2 regions of the Anaerobacillus sp. ABD4_527 genome follow, and region 2 is predicted to be linked to the other one. Evidence: a T-box and tRNA genes for the amino acid it is inferred to sense, from the RefSeq annotation. Region 2 holds a T-box; the other holds one or more tRNA genes.

Region 1 (10,049 bases), 780 kb from region 2:
GTTGGTAAAGACCATTTCACTGGTGAGCCTTGTGAGAGATACGTTAACTGCGCAAATCCAGATTGTAATAAGCAAATCATTACTTCTGAAGAGAATGAGCATAAATACTTGCGAGGGTGTTCTCATGAATGCCGAGTATCTCCACGCAATCGCTATGTGGAAGAGCACGGTCTAACAGAAGATGAAGTAACAGAACGCATTCAAGCGATCATGAAAGAAAATATAGAGCAAGAAGTATAATAAAAGCTAGCTGTCTTTTTTTGACAGCTAGCTTTTATTCGTTATCGTACCTCATCTTGTTAACTTTTAAGAGGTGGTCGACTTTAGATAATCTTAGTTGTTCTAACTTTTCCAACAGATGGTGAAGTGTTAGTTCCATTTTACATAACGCCTGAAACAGATCACCGTGTCTTAATTCTTTATTATCCTTAGATAAACCGATATATCCTCCTAAAAGGTCAGGGATTTCAGTGGATAGCATTCGTTTCACAGTGTGTCTTTCCTCGATATCAAGAAGGTCTAATTCAGGTAACATTGTACTGATGAGATTTAACAGTCGGTTTGCTCTTGAATAAATAACCCCTTTGATAGATGGATCTTTCAAAAGCTGTTCGACCAACTGTACATTTTCTTGTAGTGTAGCATCGATTTGAGGGGCATGAGCTACGTACTTTGGACCTAATAGAGCTCGGTCTAATTGTTTAATACGATGAAAGATGCCCGAAAAATAAGGGGACCGTTTGACACTTCGCTTGATGATACGTCCGCGATCATTGATTAAGATCAATCCCTGTTTACATTTACCATGTTCACTCGAAGACTTAACTTGTCTTTGCCATTGGATAAAGAATTTTTTTGGGGTAGAAGAGCGAGTTTTTTGGCTGTCATATCCAGAAAAAAGAATAAGATTACGTTTTATCTTTAAGAAAACAGTAAATCCTTTTTCTGTTCGCTTCCACTTTTCTTGTTTGTGAGAATCGTTTGAGATTTTATGAATAAATTCATCTAATAGTTGCTCTGCAAAATTTAAAAATTCATAGGAACCTACGTCTTGTAATAACGATGATTCCACGGTTTTAAATCTGGGAGGCAAAAATTTCTCCACCCATTGATATTCAGGAGAGTTTAGTAGCCCCACGTTCATAACCTCCAGTCTTATAGACGGTCTGCAGCTTCAGAAAGCTGCTTTTGCTTTACAGTTGATCCGTCAAGCTTAAGCTTCATTTCATTGTTGAGTTGTTCCATCTCAGTAATAAAGAGTTTTCCACTATCGATGATTCTAGCGTTCGATTTTTCTGTGAGATCGATCGCTTCGAATACGTCGTTATAAGCTTTGCGGAAAGATTCGATCGCAATTGCAGGTTTTTCAAGAGTTTTAATCGTTTCCTCAGTGTTCTGTTTGAGCATTTCTGCATTTCGAAGCAGCATTGATTCTGTTGCTTCATTCACATTTTGAACAGCAGAGATAACTTTCTGCTGATTACCAAGTGCAAGCTGGATGGAAGCGGTAACTGTGATGATGTTTTTCGTCATCGTAACAGCATTGAAAATCGCTTCTTCTAACTTTTCGTTATTTTCTATGATTAGATCAACAGAAGCCATCGATTGTCTTAATACCATTACAGCTTGTGACATGTTCTTTACGCGGCTGACCACTTTTTGTTGAGCTTTTTGAATGGGTAGAGGATTTTCCTTCCATTCATCTTTCGCAGCTTCTTCATCAAGCATCGTCATCAATGTCTGTCCAAGTTCCATCTGCTCTTCTAACCCGCCGATTCTTTCACGTGCAACATCTTTGAGTTCTCTCAACATCAAGTTGTCTTCTTGAAGTTTGTCTCTACCTGTTAATAATGACTCAACAATAACCTCTACTTGAGATTCCACTGTCTTATACTTTTTTGCATACTGTTCGATTTCATTACGTCCAAGAACTTTGTTCATTAGCTTATTGAATTTAGTTTTCTTTAAATAAGTCGGCTCTAGTTCAGATACATGCTCCCGTAGCTTATGGAGGTTTTCAGGAAGATCATTATCTGGTTGGTCGATCATTCCTTTAACGGGACGTTTTAACGCTTCTAAGGATTGACCTGCGTTCCTCTGAGCATCTTCTCCTAATCCTGATAAAGATTGTAGGATTTTATCAGAGTCATCTTCATTATAAAAGCTCTGGATAATTTCTTCCGCTTTTTCTCGTTGTCTATCATTTTGTTCAGATAAGTTGTTCATATATGTCACTCCTTCAAAAGAATGAAAAGTTGGGTACCATGTAATACCTTATACGTTCTATCTTCAAAAAAAGTTTCAACTACTTGTCGGCATCATTCCCTTCATCGATCGGGAACAAACGTTTTAAAGAACAGATGTGTTGCAAGTATGAAACGCTGGTGATATGTTTTATACGGAAAAGATTCTATTAGGGAAGTGACGTCTATGAAGAATGTAAAAGTATACACGCAGCCTGCTTGTCCGCCGTGTGAGTTTGTTAAACAATATTTCGATGTGAATGGAATAGAATATGAGCTGCTTAATATCAAAGAAAATGCAAGGGCTCGTGATGAATTGATCAATACTCATAATTCGATGTCTACGCCTACAATCGTGATCGATGAAGAAGTAATTATCGGCTTCAAGCAAAATCGAATCGATGAACTGTTAAATATAAGAACTTAATTTGCTTTTATCGTAATTCAACGGTGATAAGTAGTCAACTAAAGGAAGGTGACTAATTTGATAGAAAAATTTATTCGTAATGAGCGTGAAGAAAAACTCCATCATTTAGCGCAGGATTTAAGTGTAGAGTTACAGGAACTCGCATCGAAAATCGATGAAGAAGCGAATATTCCAACATCGATTCTAGATCGGTTCAGAACATCTGGTTACTCAGCGCTACCTGTTCCAAAGCAATATGGTGGAGAAGACCTTTCTTTATATGAGCTTGTTTTGATTCAAGAAGAGCTAGGTAAAGGAGAGGGGGCAACTGCACTTTCGATCGGCTGGCATCTTGGTATTTTGAAAGATCTAAACGACCGACGACCGTGGAACGACATTACCTTCGGAAGACTTTCTAGAGATGTTGTGGAAGGAACGATCATTAATCGTGCTCAAACAGAAGAAAAGACAGGGGACCCTACGAGAGGAGGGCTACCTGTAACGATTGCTAAGAGAGTTGATTCAGGATATCGTTTGACAGGTAGAAAGACCTTTACAACACTTAGTACTCATCTTGATCAGGTGATTGTAAAAGCGACTTTGGAAGACAGTGAGGAAGCTTGCGATTTCCTCATTTCTATGAAAGATGAAGGAGTTACTATTGAAGAAACTTGGGATGTAATTGGCATGCGGGGTACGAGGAGTGATGATCTTGTTCTTAAAGATGTTCATGTCCCTGCAGAACGATTATTAGAAGTGTATGACAAAGAGCGGAAAACGAAAGCGATACCACCTGGATGGCTGTTGCATATACCTGCGGTTTACCTTGGGATTGCTGAAGCAGCTAAGCAGGAAGCGATCGAATTTGTAAATACGTATCAGCCGAACAGTTTGGATAAACCATTAAGTGAAGTGCCTCATATTCAAGATAAGATTGGACAAATTTCGTTAAATCTATTGAGTGCACGCCATTTTCTATATTCTGTTGCCGATCAATGGGATAAGTATCCTGAAGAGCGAATGAAGATGCAGTCACAGCTATTCGCTGCGAAACATCAAGCAGTAAATGCGGCGATCGACGTAGTCGACCTTTCTATGAGGATAATCGGTGGTAGAAGTTTAATGAAAAAGAACAAGATTGAACGTTTATATAGAGACGTACGAGCGGGACTCCATAATCCACCTAGTGACGAATTAACGTTGCAAGTATTAGCAAATAGTGAGCTTAAATAAGGTGGAATAAGTTTCATGTTGTAAGGTTTTCTGGAAATAAGGCCTTCGATTTCCTATTGAAATGATGATGAATATGCTCTAACCTTTCTAACTGTGACGATTTTGAGAGATAGGAAGGGTGAGGCGAAGTGAAAAAACATGTATCATTGTTAATGATTATGACTCTTTTCATAAATCTGATCTCTTATCAATCACATCAGGTTGAAGCAGTTACTTCGGTTAAAGCAGAAACGAAACTGCCTACTCGAGCATTAGATACTCCTAAAGAGACAAAACCTGATCCAGAAACAAAGCACCAGGTAGCATTACGAATGAACCTACCTATTAATAATATGAATGATGTAAAAGAAGTAAAAGGTGACCAATTATCAGTAAAAAAATACTCTGTAAAAGAAGTTGAAATGCTAGCACGATTGATCAACGGTGAAGCTAGAGGAGAATCGTTCGAAGGGAAAGTGGCAGTTGCGGCTGTAACGCTAAACCGTGTTCGTTCATCAAAGTTTCCTAATTCGATCAAAGAAGTTATCTTCCAGAGTGGAGCATATACAGCAGTATCTGACGGTCAATATAGCAAGAAACCTGGAAAAAAGGCGTACCTTGCAGCATATGAAGCATTAAAAGGTGAAGATCCAAGCTCAGGGGCTTTGTTTTACTATAATCCAAAAACAGCCACTGATGATTGGATTCGAAGCAGACATGTCATTAAGACAATTGGAAAACATGTATTCACAAGATGAAATCCTCCAGACCCTGGAGGATTTTGTGATATCATCAGGTTGTAAAAGCATTGGTGAAGGAGTGAAGACATCATGGCAGATAAAAAGTCATTTAAACAAGGTGAAATCGTTACAGCAGGTTATAAAACAGGGAGATATATTGGAGAGATCGTCGATGTGAAATCTCCCAAAGCAGTCGTAAAGGTTCTTGCGGTCATCAAGCACCCAACACAAGGGGACCTGCACAACCCGAAGCAGCTCGACGTGCCATTATTTCACCAGCGTAAGGCGCTATCACAATACGAAAAAGCGCTTGTCCCTATTTCCGCGATCAACCACTATGATGAAGAAATCCCGGGTTACCTCGAATCCTTAAAGGAAGCGGTAGACACACAAGTTAATGAACTAAAACACGAAGGTGGGAGATGGGCAGAGGCTTCTTTAATCGAGTTGGAAAAACTAAAGGATGATTACTTTACATCGTGAGGATCATCTTTACATCACATCATAAATCAGGTAAGATTTAATACTGATTTTAGAATACGCAGAAGGTGGTTTTTGACTTGCAATCAGAAGCTTCAGCATATCAAGTGCTGTTATATTATAAGTATGTAGAAATTGAAGATCCCGAGTATTTTGCTAGAAAGCATTTGAAATTCTGTAAGTCTCTAGACTTAAAAGGTAGAATACTCGTAGGTAAAGAAGGCATAAATGGTACCGTCTCAGGACCAAAAGAATACACTGAGCAATACATGCAAGAGTTAAGAAACGATCCACGTTTTTCTGACATTGAGTTTAAGGTCGATGAAGCGGAAGCTCACACGTTTAAAAAAATGCACGTACGAGCTAGAAATGAGATCGTATCACTCCGTCTTGATGAGGATATCGATCCAAATGAGCTTACGGGAAATTATCTCGAGCCAAAAGAGTTTATGAATGCACTCGAACAAGATGATGTTATTGTTATTGATGCAAGAAATGACTATGAATATGATATCGGTCACTTCAGAAATGCAATTCGACCGAATATAAAAGCGTTTCGTGAATTACCTGAGTGGATCGAAGAGAACTTATCAGATCAAAAGGACAAAAAAGTCCTCACTTATTGTACAGGCGGGATTCGTTGTGAAAAGTTTTCCGGGTATTTGAAGAAAAAAGGTTTTAATGATGTATCTCAGCTTCATGGTGGAATCGTAACATATGGCAAAGACCCAGATGTACAGGGGAAATATTTTGATGGTAAGTGTTTTGTGTTTGACGATCGCTTAGCTGTTGATGTAAATCAAACGGATGATGCTAAGGTAGTTGGAACATGCTATCATTGCGGCACACATGCAGACACTTACATTAACTGCGCAAATGTAGAGTGTGATAAACTACACATCGTTTGTGATGAGTGCTTGGACTCACAACAACGTTACTGTTCATCATCTTGTGCTGGTTAAGTTGATACAATAAAGGGTTGAAGGAGCACAGTGGTTAACACTGTGCTCCTCTGCTTATCGGAAGGCGGAAATCGTATGTGTTTAATCGCAGTTGCAATCGATGTTAATCCAAAATATCCATTCATTTTAATTGCTAATCGAGATGAATTCTACGAACGACCCACTGAAAGGGCTCATTATTGGGCTGATTATACTAACCTTTTAGCTGGAAGAGACCTAAGAGCAAAAGGTACATGGCTTGGTGTTACGACAGAGGGTAACATTGCTGCATTGACAAATTATCGAGAGCCTAATGAAGAACGAAAGGAGCGGTCAAGAGGGGAACTACCAGTCAAATTTCTCACGCAGTCTATTCATCCATACGATTATTTAAAGAGTGTGCAGGAACAAAGAGATCACTACAATGGTTTCAACTTGTTTGTGGGTAGTGCAAATGAGTTCTTTTACTATTCAAATCGTGAGGATGAGGTTAGGAAAGTTGAGTCAGGCATTCATGCTGTAAGTAATCACCTGTTGAATACAAGCTGGCCCAAAGTGGATCGAATCAAGAGAGAACTATCAGATTATCTTGACCAAACAGAAGAGATTGACTCTGATCAGCTGTTCAAACTACTTGATCATGCTGAACCGGCACCAGATAAAGATCTTCCAAACACAGGTATCCCGCTAGAATGGGAAAGACTTTTGTCACCTATCTATATTACATCTGAAAAGTATGGTACTAGAGCACAAACGATCGTGATGGTCTCTAACGAAGGAGAAGTGACGTTCCTTGAAAAAGCTACTGGTGAAAAAATAAACAAGTTTCATTTTTCAATCGACCGTTCATAATACGTGCTCTAGAGGAATACATTATATCCTACCTATCATTACCAGCTTATATATGGTAATAAAGACCAGGTTTATGATTGGTCTAAAGAGGGTAACTAGGGGTTACTAAGTATGAGGAGGGGTTTTATTGAAACGAAAGCGTCACTATGTTGAAGATCAGCTACTAAGGGAAGCCTCTAATATTCGAGAGTATCGTAAGGTAGATGTTGAAGTGGTAGCCAAGAAATATCCTGAACGCAGTGCGCCTCCAAAGAAAAATAAAACTCTTGTTCAAACATCAGTATAAGCAGGGGGATTATATCCCTTGCTTTTTTTATGTAAAAAAACTATTGCAATCTAGTAAGATAATTGATAATATAAATCTTGTCCTCATAAACAACGTTTTTCGACACAATGTTCTTGAAAAAAAGTGTTGACGTGAATGGACAAGTAGTTATATAATATAGAGGTCGCTGTTTATTTGGAGGATTAGCTCAGCTGGGAGAGCATCTGCCTTACAAGCAGAGGGTCGGCGGTTCGAGCCCGTCATCCTCCACCATTTTTTCTCTATAAAAATACTTCGCCGGTCTAGCTCAATTGGTAGAGCAACTGACTTGTAATCAGTAGGTTGGGGGTTCAAGTCCTCTGGCCGGCACCACACACGCGGGTGTGGCGGAATTGGCAGACGCGCTAGACTTAGGATCTAGTGTCTTACGACGTGGGGGTTCGAGTCCCTTCACCCGCACCATTAGAATCATATAGATATGCGCCCGTAGCTCAATTGGATAGAGCGTCTGACTACGGATCAGAAGGTTAGGGGTTCGACTCCTCTCGGGCGCGCCATACATACTTGGGGCCTTAGCTCAGCTGGGAGAGCGCCTGCCTTGCACGCAGGAGGTCAGCGGTTCGATCCCGCTAGGCTCCACCATATTGGAGGAATACCCAAGTCTGGCTGAAGGGATCGGTCTTGAAAACCGACAGGGGCTTAACGGCCCGCGGGGGTTCGAATCCCTCTTCCTCCGCCATTTGCGGGTGTAGTTTAGTGGTAAAACCTCAGCCTTCCAAGCTGATGTCGTGGGTTCGATTCCCATCACCCGCTCCAATTTAGTGGCCCGTTGGTCAAGCGGTTAAGACACCGCCCTTTCACGGCGGTAACACGGGTTCGAATCCCGTACGGGTCACCATTTCAAAGAAGCTTACGGGCTTCTCACCCAAGGGTTCCCCTGCAGAAGTTCTCTCGAAGAAGAGAAATCAGCAGGACTAGCTAACGCGTCGGAATCCCGTACGGGTCACCATTTCTTATAATAATTTTATTTGATTATGAAGCGACAGCACACTCAAAGAGGTGCTTTTTTTGTTGTCCAAATGAACCTCTCACCTAAGAAGGGCATACAGTGTCTATATCAAGTGAGAAGGGATGGAAATGATGTATAGTGAAGAGCATGAACACATCGAATACCACATTCATACCTATGAGGCTCCTCGTCAACAGCAGCCAGTGATGCAGCCACCTTCTAGTCCGCCATCAACAACACCACAGATGCCTATGTCAGCACAGGCAGGAACACAAGCCGTAGATCCGTTTGCAATTAGAGGATGTTTATACCGCTACACGTATATATGGATGAAAGGTGGAAATCGCTTCTGGTTCTGGCCTGTTTTTGTTGGCAGAAGATCTGTATCTGGATTTCGATGGACGGGAAGAAGATGGGTATATACAGGAATAGATCTTAATCGCATTGAAATGTTTACTTGTTGAGTGGATGAGCGCTTTTAACGAAGCGCTCAAAACATGTAACAGAATAGTTAAAAAATTATCTGGCATTTTCATCGTCTTCATGGGACAATGTAAGAAATCTTTTATTTGAGAAAGTCAGGTGTAGACGATTGCGCTTTCCGTTATGGTCAAGAAAGCTTTTTGTAGCATTCATTGCTGTTATTACGCTTGGTACAGTTATACCAACAGAGTATTTACAAGATCTTAAACCTGGACAAAAGACTGAAGCTAACTACCAAAAAGACGTTTCACACGTGGTTGAAACGGACGAGCCTCCTCAATTATCATTTGAAGAAGTTGAGATTGAGCCTCTACGTTGGCCTGAGATTGCAGAACGATCTTCGTCATCTGAGGTAGTAGAAGAATTCATTACCTATGCTTCACTACAAACTGAAGAATTAGGAATAAGAAAGTTTGGCGACACGATTGCTAACCGTGTTGGGTCTGATTACATAAATTTGATCGTTCCGAAAGTAAACGAGGTGATTACATCTAAAGTCGAAGAATTAGATGTAGATTTCGTTCGTTCACTTCGTTTGACTGATAATCCATCTGGTGGTTATGGTGAACGTATCATGCACGTGTACAACGAGAAAACAGGGAATGACTTGATGAGGTTTCATGTGAGAAGAGACCATCCACCTCAGGATGGATACTGGTTTAACTTTCATTATCACGACGAAAAAGATAATTTCAGTGAGCATCATGAAGTTGGGAAGATTTATTGGGATAAAAACACTCCGCCAAAATGGCTCTCGTAATGAGGCATGCGGGGTGTTTCTGTTTGATTGGAAGGGAATGAATAGAGATGGAACTCGTTCAGTGTATAAGAGACGTATTTGAAGAAGATCCTTTAACAGGTACTGAAAATGAACGGAAATTATTTAAAAAAGGAAATTTTTATCCTGCCTATCAGGATGATGAAGAGAATTGGATAACAGTTGATGACGAAGGGGAGCATCATATCATTGCGAGTGGTGAGTCGCCGATAGAAGACTTCTGGTTTTTGTATCGTTTTAGAATCGCATAAGTAAACGCTGCTCAGTTGAGCAGCGCCGTATTACTTCTTTTTAGGGCGCGCTTGTTGCGGGCCTCTTTTTTTATTCATTTGGAGAGCATCCTCACCGCTTTTAGTACCCTGAGCCCCTGTTTTGGGATCGTAGCCATTGCGACTTTTCATTGAGCAATCCTCCTTTTAGGTGTCACTCAATACTATGCCCAGACCAAACTTAAATTAAAACATAGGATTTTCTTCAATAAATTGATATACGTTACGTACGAGTTCATCTGAAGATGTAGCAGTAACGCGCTCTCCGTTAACGAGACAATACATCTCCTGACTACATAACGTACAATGTCCTAGACAAGAATATTCTAATACATCTAGATCATGGTCTTTTTCAAGTATTTCCATCGCTT
Region 2 (10,049 bases):
CCTTTCCGCGACGCTGCACATAGCTCACCACAGTTTGGTGATCGAAAAACGTATCAAATGGATCCAGCAAACCGACTCGATGCGATCAGAGAAGCTGAAAGTGACATCGAAGAAGGCGCTGATTTCTTGATGGTAAAACCAGCCCTTTCATACCTTGATATCATCCGAGAGTTAAAGGATCGTTTCCCTCTTCCAATGGTTGCTTATAACGTAAGTGGGGAATATTCAATGATAAAAGCAGCTAGCCAAAATGGGTGGTTGAATGAAGAAGAAGTTGTCTTAGAAAAATTAACGAGTATGAAGCGAGCGGGCGCTGACCTTATCATTACGTATTTCGCAAAAGACGCAGCACGCTGGTTAGATAAATAAGAAGAGAGAGGAGTATCTTTTATGGGAAATTATGATCGTTCCAAAGAAGCGTTTCAGGAAGCTACTAAAGTGATGCCAGGCGGGGTGAATAGTCCTGTGAGAGCTTTTAAATCAGTTGGACTTGATCCTATTTTTATGGAAAGAGGAAAAGGGTCGAAGATATATGATATCGATAAAAATGAATACATCGATTACGTCTTATCTTATGGCCCCCTCATCCTTGGACATGCTGATGAAAAGGTAGTGAATAGCTTGAAGGAAGTAACGGAGCTTGGTACTAGCTTTGGTGCTCCGAGCACGTATGAAACAAAGTTAGCAGAGCTAGTAGTAGAGCGCGTTCCTTCAATCGAAAGCGTTCGTATGGTGAACTCTGGAACTGAAGCAACGATGAGTGCGCTTCGACTTGCTAGGGGATATACAGGACGTAACAAAATCCTTAAGTTTGAAGGGTGTTACCATGGACATGGCGATTCTCTATTGATCAAAGCTGGTTCTGGTGTTGCTACTCTCGGACTCCCAGATAGCCCAGGAGTTCCTGAAGGAATTGCAAAGAACACGATTACTGTTCCATATAATGATCTTGAAAGTGTCCGATATGCATTTAAAGAATTTGGTGATGATATAGCGGGAGTAATCATTGAGCCAGTTGCAGGTAACATGGGCGTTGTTCCACCTCATGCTGGATTTTTAGAAGAACTTCGTACCATTACAGAAGAAAACGGTACTGTTCTTATCTTTGATGAAGTTATGACTGGATTCCGTGTTGGATATAACTGTGCACAAGGTTATTACGGGGTTACACCTGATCTCACTTGCCTTGGAAAAGTGATCGGTGGAGGACTTCCTGTAGGGGCTTATGGTGGTAAGAAAGAAATTATGGATCAGGTCGCTCCGAGTGGACCGATTTACCAGGCTGGTACATTGAGTGGTAATCCACTTGCGATGACAGCCGGCTATGAAACGCTATCGCAGCTAACACCTGATAGCTACAAAGATTTTGAACGAAAAGCTGAACGACTAGGAGAAGGACTTTCAAAAGCGGCTGAGAAGTACAACATCCCTCATACTGTAAACCGTGCTGGATCGATGGTTGGATTTTTCTTCACAGATGAAGATGTTGTGAACTTTGAAACTGCTTCATCTTCAAACCTAGAATACTTTACTAAGTATTTTAAAGAGATGCTTGACCAAGGCGTGTCGATTCCTCCATCTCAATTTGAAGGTCTCTTCCTTTCTACTGCACATACAGATAGCGATATCGATCAAACGATTGCAGCTGCAGAAGCGGCTTTCTCTAAACTAAAATAATACCAAACCTGTTAGGGGCATCCCTAACAGGTTTTTTTATGTTCTTGTACAGATAGCGTGCAATTTCGATGTTTTAGACATATTCTTAAATCCAATTCATAAACGTGTAATGTATGGATAATGTTCGAAAGGAGGAGAAAGCATGCAGAATGATTCACATTTGCATTTCTCCGTTGAGGAGCAGGTATGGTTAAAGAAAGGACAGGAAGTTGAAGAGGTTTTATCGATCTCACTAGACCCTGAAATTTCCATTGAAGAATATGAGGATTACGTAGCAGTTAAAGGGTGTTTGTATTTATCAGGTGAGTATTTGCAAAGAGAGTATGAGGATTATGAGGATCACGATGATGAGTCGTCCGTCTATCGCTCTGTTCATGAAGTAGAAACTCGAGAGGATGGAACGGCTACGATCGGACATCGTTTTCCGGTAGATATTACAATTCCATCGAGTAGGATCAGTAAGTTAGAAGATATTTTCGTGACGGTAGATACGTTTGACTACACGTTATGCGAAACGAATTGTTTGCAGCTTAATGCAGATATATCGATCAGCGGTATCCAAGGAGATGCAGGATATCAAAGTTATGAAAATGACTCAGAGGTAGAATACGATGATGAAGTGGAACTTGAAGAAGAGCGATCATCAGACGAATCTGTTTGGGAAAATGATGTGAAATATGTAAGTGATGAAGCTGAAGAACCTGTTATGTTTCCTCAAAGTAAACGGACGCCTCAAGTTGACATGAGGGCGAAAGCTTCTCAAACAGATGAAGAGCCTGCAGAAGTGCAGTACGAAGCTATGAACAATGAAACAAACTATGATTTATTAACAAGAATGGCAGGTCAAAATGCAGAATCGAGTTACTATAACCATAACGAGGAAAGTGCACAAAGGGGTAACTATGAAGCTGAGTATGATGAGTATAATGAACATGCTGAGGCTTCAGAAGAAACCGTAGAAGAAAGAGAGCCGGTTCGTGAAGAAAATGCTTTGTATTTAACGAACATGCTAACTAAAGATGAAGAAAACTTCTCAAAGATGAAGATGTGTATCATTCAACCAGGCGACTCCCTTACAGAGATTGCGGAGCGTTATAGAGTTTTGCCGAGTCACCTAGCACGAGTGAATCGACTTGATGAAGAAGAAGTGACAGAAGGACAGATCCTATACATCCCCGTTAACCGGTAATAGGTGTGAAAAGGGGTAGTACAAATGGACATAACGACTGTGGTTAAAAAGCAGTATGAATTTAAGGATTTGCACTGGAATCATAAAGAATCTGCATTTCATACACATGTTGGATTGAAGAAAGTAACGTATTGGCGGGATCGGAAATTGCTTGAGTATCATCTCAACTTCCGTGACCGTCTTTTTTCTAAATCAGGAATCATGTGCAATCGGATGATACGTACGCGTGATGGTGCTCCATTTGTTCAACTTGGAGGCTCATTTATTACGATACATGATGTTATTGAGTCAACGGAAATAATCAACGATCCAGAGTTCCTTGGCTTTTTGATCGCCTCATTACTTGAAGTTGGAAGCGAGGTTTCTTATTACAATGAGGTAAACCTTGGAGAGTTTCCTTATAAGGAGGCTCTTAAGAACTTACAACAGTTGAAGCATAAGAACCAGGAAATTTATTCTTCTTTAGTTCGCTATATTCCAAAAGTGAAACAAAGAAAGTCATTACTACTCATGAATCCAACATGTTATGACGGGAATGCGTTGAAAATGGTCATGGGACAATACTATTATGATTTGAGTAACAGCCTTCCAAAGCCTGCCCATCAAGTAATCCGACGTGCACTCCTTACCGACTCCTATACGGAAGAAGATAGAAAAGCGTGTTGGGCAAGTTTACACAATGCGATCTCAGGTGATTTAGTTGATCGTGTGAAACTTACACTTCTAGCACCATGGGAATGGATTGACTGTGTTAGAGAGATGCAGGATTGTGAGGATGAAGTAGAGGTCTTTAACCGGTTTAAGAAAGAATGGGAAACGATGATGGAACTATATGAAGTTCTAAAGCTCTCTACTAGGAGGACAATCTCCTATGAATAATCTTAATGCAATTTTATTTCAGTATGACATGACTCTTGAACACTACGAAAGATATGGAAAAGTATTGAAAGTTACAACGAATCAAGGAACTTTTGCACTTAAAGAAACAAGATTAACAAGAGATCGAATGGATTGGATGCTGTATCTAGAGAACTACTTCAGGGAATTAAAGTTTAATGGATATGTACCATTGATCAACACAAAGTATGGCGATACGTTTGTAGTGGTAGAAGATCGTGTGCTGTATTTATCTCATTGGATCGAAGAAGGAAGTGTTAATCCTTCATTAAAAGAGTCTCAGATGATTCAAAGGCTAGCAGAATTACATGGGTATTCTGTAAAGGATCATGCCTTTTCTGAAGAATCCATCAAGCATTTTTATGAAAAGATGGTCATACTCAGAGAAAGTCGTCAGTTCGAAATGGAAAAGTACGTTAACGATATTGAAAAACGCATCTATCTCTCTCCATTTGAATTGGCTGTTGCGACCCATTTTCATCAACTCATGAAAAATTGTGACCTATCAAAGTCACGACTAGACTATTGGTTTGAACAAACGAATGAAACAAAACGATACAGAACTGTGCTCTGTCATGGGAAGTGTTCAGCTTCTCATTTTGTTGTAGGGAGAGAAAAGGGATATTTCCTTAACTTCGAAAAATCCGTAGTAGACTCTCCAGTGAGAGATCTTACGTACATGATTCGTGCTTCGGTACCACCGTTTCAATTCAACCCAGATACGTTAGTCTCAAACATTTCTCACTATGAAAGTCAGTTTGCTCTGCATGAAGAAGAAAAGGATTTGCTCGCAAGTTATTTGTATTTTCCTGAATCGTTGTTTAACAGTGTGACCCATTTTCTATCGAATCAGAGGAATTGGTCACACATGAAGCATGTCCGTCATTTTACCAAAAAAATAGAAGTGATGAATGGAATTACGACGACACTACAAAATATGCGTGCTTAAATCCATTCAAAATAAAAACACACTTCTAATGCTACGAGGATAATCAAGATAAGCACATCCACTGAAGTTGGAAAGAGAATCGTTCTTATCGCCTGAAAGAAGATAAAAGGCGGTACGAATTGCGCCAGTATGTCTCTGAATTTGTAAAAAGCCGGTGGAAGCTGATAGCGGTTGAGTCCTCCAAATCGCTTTTTCATGTATAGGTCCCCTTCATAGTACTCTCGATACAATCAGGTTATGTTTGGACAGTAGTTTGGGTGATTAAGTAAAAAAGAAAGTGGTTATGATAGTAAAAAGGGCTAATAGTATCTTGACGGTTTTTTATACAACAGGTAAACTTATGAATACAAATAGTCGACAGGCAACGATAGGGAGTAGTAAAATGTGAACCCTTCAGAGAGAGAAATCATTCGCTGCGAGATTTCTTAGGAACGTAACATTTGAAGTCGCCCTGGAGCTGTTTCTCTGAACTCGTAGTAGGAGAGACCGGTGAATCCGTTATTCAATGAAGCGTACAGCTTCTCTCTTTTTTCTGGAGCTGTAAATAAAGGTGGTACCGCGAAACTTCTTTCGTCCTTTTCACTAAGGATGGGAGAAGTTTTTTTGTTTGCTATCGACTTATTGATTGGAAAGGATGGATGGAAATGGCTAATAAAGAGCTAACGATGCCGACAAAGTATGATCCACAGGCAACTGAGCAGAAATGGTACCCGTATTGGGTAGATGGGAAGTTTTTTGAAGCAACTGGTGATAAGGACAAAACGCCTTACACGATTGTTATTCCACCACCGAACGTAACAGGTAAGCTGCACCTCGGGCATGCATGGGATACAACGCTTCAAGATATCCTCTCTCGTTTTAAACGAATGCAGGGTTATGATGTCCTTTGGTTACCGGGGATGGACCACGCTGGTATTGCCACTCAGGCAAAAGTAGAAGGAAAACTACGCGAAGAGGGAACTTCTCGCTATGATTTAGGAAGAGAAAAATTTCTTGAAAAGTCATGGGAATGGAAAGAAGAATATGCAGACTTTATCAGAAGTCAATGGGCGAAGCTTGGCTTATCTCTTGATTACTCTCGTGAACGTTTCACGCTTGATAACGGTCTTTCAAACGCCGTTCGTGAAGTCTTCGTTAAATTATATGAGAAGGGTCTCATCTACAGAGGCGAATACATTATCAACTGGGATCCTCAGACGAAAACAGCCCTTTCAGATATTGAAGTTATCCATCATGAAGTAACAGGACACTTTTATCACATGCGTTATCCACTCTCAGATGGCTCAGGGCATATCGAAATTGCGACGACGCGTCCAGAAACGATGCTCGGAGATACAGGAATTGCTGTACACCCTGAAGATGAGCGATATAAGCACCTTATTGGTAAGAAGGCGATCCTTCCAATCGTAGGACGAGAGATCGAAATCGTAGCTGATGATTATGTTGATATGGAGTTTGGATCTGGGGCAGTAAAAATTACTCCGGCACATGATCCTAACGACTTTGAAATCGGAAATCGTCATGACTTAGAGCGCGTTCTTGTGATGAACGAAGACGGTACGATGAACGATAATGCTGGTAAATATAAAGGGATGGATCGCTTCGAATGTCGTAAGCAGCTCGTTAAGGACCTTCAAGAAGCAGGCACACTCTTTGAGATTGAAGAGCATGTTCATTCTGTAGGGCACTCTGAGCGAAGCGGGGCAGTTGTAGAACCTTATCTTTCAACGCAATGGTTCGTTAAGATGGGACCTCTTGCAAAACAAGCGATCGATCTTCAGAAATCTGAGGACAAAGTAAACTTCGTACCTGAACGATTTGAGAAGACGTATCTTCATTGGATCGAAAACATTCGTGACTGGTGTATTTCTCGTCAATTGTGGTGGGGGCACCGTATCCCAGCTTGGTACCATAAAGAAACAGGCGAAATCTATGTTGGTGATGAAGCACCAAAAGACATCGAGAACTGGAATCAAGATGAAGACGTTCTTGATACATGGTTTAGTTCAGCGCTATGGCCTTTCTCTACAATGGGATGGCCTGATGAAGAAGCAGAAGACTTCAAGCGCTATTACCCTACGAATGTACTTGTAACGGGTTATGATATCATCTATTTCTGGGTAGCTCGCATGATCTTCCAAGGCATCGAATTTACTGAACAGCGTCCGTTCAACGATGTATTGATTCACGGTCTTGTAAGAGATTCTGAAGGACGAAAGATGAGTAAGTCGCTTGGTAACGGAGTAGATCCGATGGATGTTATCGAGAAGTATGGTGCTGACTCTCTTCGCTACTTCCTTGCAACTGGTTCTTCACCAGGAAATGACCTAAGGTTCTACTGGGAAAAAGTTGAGTCGACTTGGAACTTTGCAAATAAGATTTGGAACGCTTCTCGTTTTGCCCTAATGAATATGGATGGCATGGAATACGATGAGCTCGATCTTACTGGCGAAAAATCAACCGCTGATAAATGGATTTTAACTCGACTGAACGACACGGTTGACCAAGTAACAAGATTGATCAACAACTATGAATTCGGTGAAGTTGGAAGATACCTTTACAACTTTATCTGGGATGATCTATGTGACTGGTATATCGAAATGGCGAAGCTGCCATTGTATGGTGAAGATGAAGCCGCGAAGAAGACGACTCGTTCTGTTTTAGCTTACGTGTTAGATCAAACGATGCGTATGCTTCATCCATTTATGCCTTACCTTACTGAAGAAATTTGGCAGCACCTTCCTCTTAAAGGAGAATCGATCACTGTCGCTAGTTGGCCAGTGAAGCAGGATGCCCTGCACTTCCCAGACGCAGCAGCAGACATGGCTTTACTTACAGAGATCATTCGATCTGTTCGTAACATCCGTGCGGAAATGAACGTTGCACCAAGTAAACCGATCGAATTGCAGATCAAGCCAAAAACGGCTGAAGCTGAAGCGCAGCTTGAGAAGAATAAGCAGTATATCGAACGTTTCTGTAACCCAGAAGCACTAACGATTTCTGCAGACCTACAAGCACCTGACAAGTCGATGACAGCAGTCGTTTCAGGAGCAGAGTTATTCCTACCGTTAGAAGGTTTGATCAACATCGATGAAGAGATCGAGCGTCTTAAAGGCGAGTTGAAAAAGCTTGATTCGGAAGTAGAGCGAGTTCAAAAGAAACTTGCTAACGAGAAGTTCATCAGCAAAGCACCTGAAAAAGTTGTTGATGAAGAGCGTGCGAAAGAGAAGGACTATCTAGAAAGAAGAAGCAATGTCGAAGCACGTATAAACGAATTGAAAAAATAAAGGTATGGCGAATCTCTAAAAAGGAGATTCGCCTTCTTTTGAAGAAAGGTGAGAGAAAGGATGTTCACTACATATGATGAAGCTGTAAGCTGGATTCATAGCTTATTAAATCACGGAATCAAACCTGGGCTCGAACGAATGGAGTGGATGCTTGAACAGTTAGGTCATCCTGAAAGGAGATTGAAGTTTGTTCACGTCGGAGGCACCAACGGTAAAGGCTCAACGGTTACGTACATGAGGCATATCCTGCAGGAATCAGGGTATGAAGTAGGCACGTTTACTTCACCTTACATCGAATCGTTCACAGAACGTATTGCTTTGAACGGAACACCTATTCCAGAACGTGATTTGGTAGAGGTATGTAATCGTGTATATCCGATTGTAGAGGAAACATCGAACACTACACTAGGGTCTCCTACAGAATTTGAAGTAATTACTCTTATAAGTTTAGTTTACTTTGGTAGCGTTTCATATCCTGATATCGTGTTGATGGAAGTTGGACTAGGTGGTCGTTTAGATTCAACAAACGTCATTCACCCGTTAGTATCAGTGATAACGAACGTCGGATTCGATCACATGCATATCCTTGGAAATGACTTGGAACAAATTACGTTTGAGAAAGCGGGAATCATCAAACCAGGAGTCCCTCTTATTACTACTGCTGAGAATGAGCTTGTTCGATCGATACTAGTCGAAACGGCGAAAAAGAAAAGTTCCAAAAGCTATAAATTAGGCGAAGAGTTTAAGGTAAGTGCGATTTCATCTACAGATGAAGGAGAGCACTTCACATTTCATTCTCCATATCGAACGTTAGAGGATATCCAGATTGAGATGAAAGGATCCCATCAGGTAAAGAATGCATCAGCCGCACTGATGACGATGGAATATTTGAGAGTGTTTTATGGCCTTCATATCGAAGAAGAGATGATCAAACAAGGTTTAAGTAAAGCAGCATGGCCAGGAAGGTTCGAGCTTATGCTTAAAAACCCAGACGTCGTGATCGACGGAGCACATAACCCAGAAGGGGTAGCTAGTTTGGCTGAAACGATTAAAACGCGGTATCAAGGTGGTTCAATATACGTAGTGTTTAGTGCGGTGGGTGACAAAGATATCGAATCGATGTTGGAACCCCTCTATCCTATTGTGAAGGATATTACGTTTACGACGTTCGACTTCCCTCGAGCAGTTAGTGCTCGGCAGCTGTATGAAAGGTGTTCGTTTACGAGAAAATCGTATGACGAGAATTGGACCTCAGCGGTACAGGCTATCATGACTAAAGCTGATAAAAACGACCTCGTCTTAATAACAGGATCTCTTTACTTTATTTCAGAAGTGAGAAGTTTTCTAAAAAGTTTGAAATAAATTCAAAATACTAGGACTTTTCCTTCATTTTTTGCTATTATAAACTTACACAATTACAGAATTGGAAAATTATTCTTCAAAAGGACGGAAGATGGAAGGGGGAAGAAATTGAATGCAAGTATGACTGTCAAAGTGTGGATCACTTGGTTAATCTTTTGGCCCACACTAATCTTTGCAACTTATACCTTCTTTCCCCCTGATTTATCAGGAAACGTGTTAGATATATTAGCACTGTTCGCACTCCTTGCAGTTGTCTCCATGATGCCGATCAATGTAAAAGGGATCGACATCTTCTTTATTCAGGGCATATCGCTCACTGTATTTTTAAGATATGGTCTATTCGTAGAAATGATCTTAACTCAACTTTCTATCCTGGTCTTTCTGCTTAATTTGCGAATAACGAAGAAAGAAAGCCATCGTTACCCTGTCAATATGCTCATGTTTATGATGATCTCCCTTATTTCGGGTGGTTTGTTCTATGCCCTTGGTGGGACAGTAGGAGAATTTTCAGGTAATGCGATGTTTCAGGTACTACCTGCATTAGCGTATACGTTCTCTTTAATCTTCGTTAATCAAATCTTGCTTCACTTCTTGAAAGTGTTTGTGTATAAAGAAGCAGACACGACCTTTTTCGGAAAAGATATGGTTTGGGAAGCGATCACAACTGCGGTCACGCTCCCAATTGGCT

The links. The T-box of region 2 lies ahead of ACXAHI_RS06695 (valine--tRNA ligase). A T-box ahead of a tRNA ligase gene usually reads a tRNA of that ligase, here a tRNA-Val.
Region 1: it encodes a tRNA-Val, which carries the amino acid that the T-box ahead of ACXAHI_RS06695 (valine--tRNA ligase) is inferred to sense. The anticodon was not compared.

What each region holds. Positions count from the first base shown of each region.
Region 1 is NZ_JBSWXZ010000001.1:477,396-487,444, forward strand. It holds gene trhO (oxygen-dependent tRNA uridine(34) hydroxylase TrhO) at 1-240, shown strand, start outside; gene ACXAHI_RS02495 (hypothetical protein) at 275-1,138, opposite strand; gene ACXAHI_RS02500 (toxic anion resistance protein) at 1,156-2,226, opposite strand; gene ACXAHI_RS02505 (glutaredoxin domain-containing protein) at 2,431-2,670, shown strand; gene ACXAHI_RS02510 (acyl-CoA dehydrogenase family protein) at 2,728-3,882, shown strand; gene ACXAHI_RS02515 (cell wall hydrolase) at 4,011-4,619, shown strand; gene kapB (kinase-associated lipoprotein KapB) at 4,692-5,084, shown strand; gene trhO (oxygen-dependent tRNA uridine(34) hydroxylase TrhO) at 5,162-6,043, shown strand; gene ACXAHI_RS02530 (NRDE family protein) at 6,119-6,874, shown strand; gene ACXAHI_RS02535 (hypothetical protein) at 7,002-7,160, shown strand; tRNA gene ACXAHI_RS02540 (tRNA-Val) at 7,337-7,412, shown strand; tRNA gene ACXAHI_RS02545 (tRNA-Thr) at 7,436-7,511, shown strand; tRNA gene ACXAHI_RS02550 (tRNA-Leu) at 7,517-7,601, shown strand; tRNA gene ACXAHI_RS02555 (tRNA-Arg) at 7,620-7,696, shown strand; tRNA gene ACXAHI_RS02560 (tRNA-Ala) at 7,706-7,781, shown strand; tRNA gene ACXAHI_RS02565 (tRNA-Ser) at 7,786-7,878, shown strand; tRNA gene ACXAHI_RS02570 (tRNA-Gly) at 7,882-7,955, shown strand; tRNA gene ACXAHI_RS02575 (tRNA-Glu) at 7,963-8,037, shown strand; gene ACXAHI_RS02580 (transporter) at 8,277-8,612, shown strand; gene ACXAHI_RS02585 (YpjP family protein) at 8,741-9,391, shown strand; gene ACXAHI_RS02590 (hypothetical protein) at 9,439-9,660, shown strand; gene ACXAHI_RS02595 (YuzB family protein) at 9,865-10,049, opposite strand, start outside.
Region 2 is NZ_JBSWXZ010000001.1:1,254,622-1,264,670, reverse strand. It holds gene hemB (porphobilinogen synthase) at 1-369, shown strand, start outside; gene hemL (glutamate-1-semialdehyde 2,1-aminomutase) at 391-1,677, shown strand; gene spoVID (stage VI sporulation protein D) at 1,820-2,866, shown strand; gene ACXAHI_RS06710 (hypothetical protein) at 2,891-3,745, shown strand; gene ACXAHI_RS06705 (hypothetical protein) at 3,738-4,712, shown strand; gene ACXAHI_RS06700 (hypothetical protein) at 4,709-4,909, opposite strand; T-box leader at 5,068-5,293, shown strand; gene ACXAHI_RS06695 (valine--tRNA ligase) at 5,357-7,999, shown strand; gene ACXAHI_RS06690 (bifunctional folylpolyglutamate synthase/dihydrofolate synthase) at 8,060-9,361, shown strand; gene ACXAHI_RS06685 (sensor domain-containing diguanylate cyclase) at 9,470-10,049, shown strand, end outside.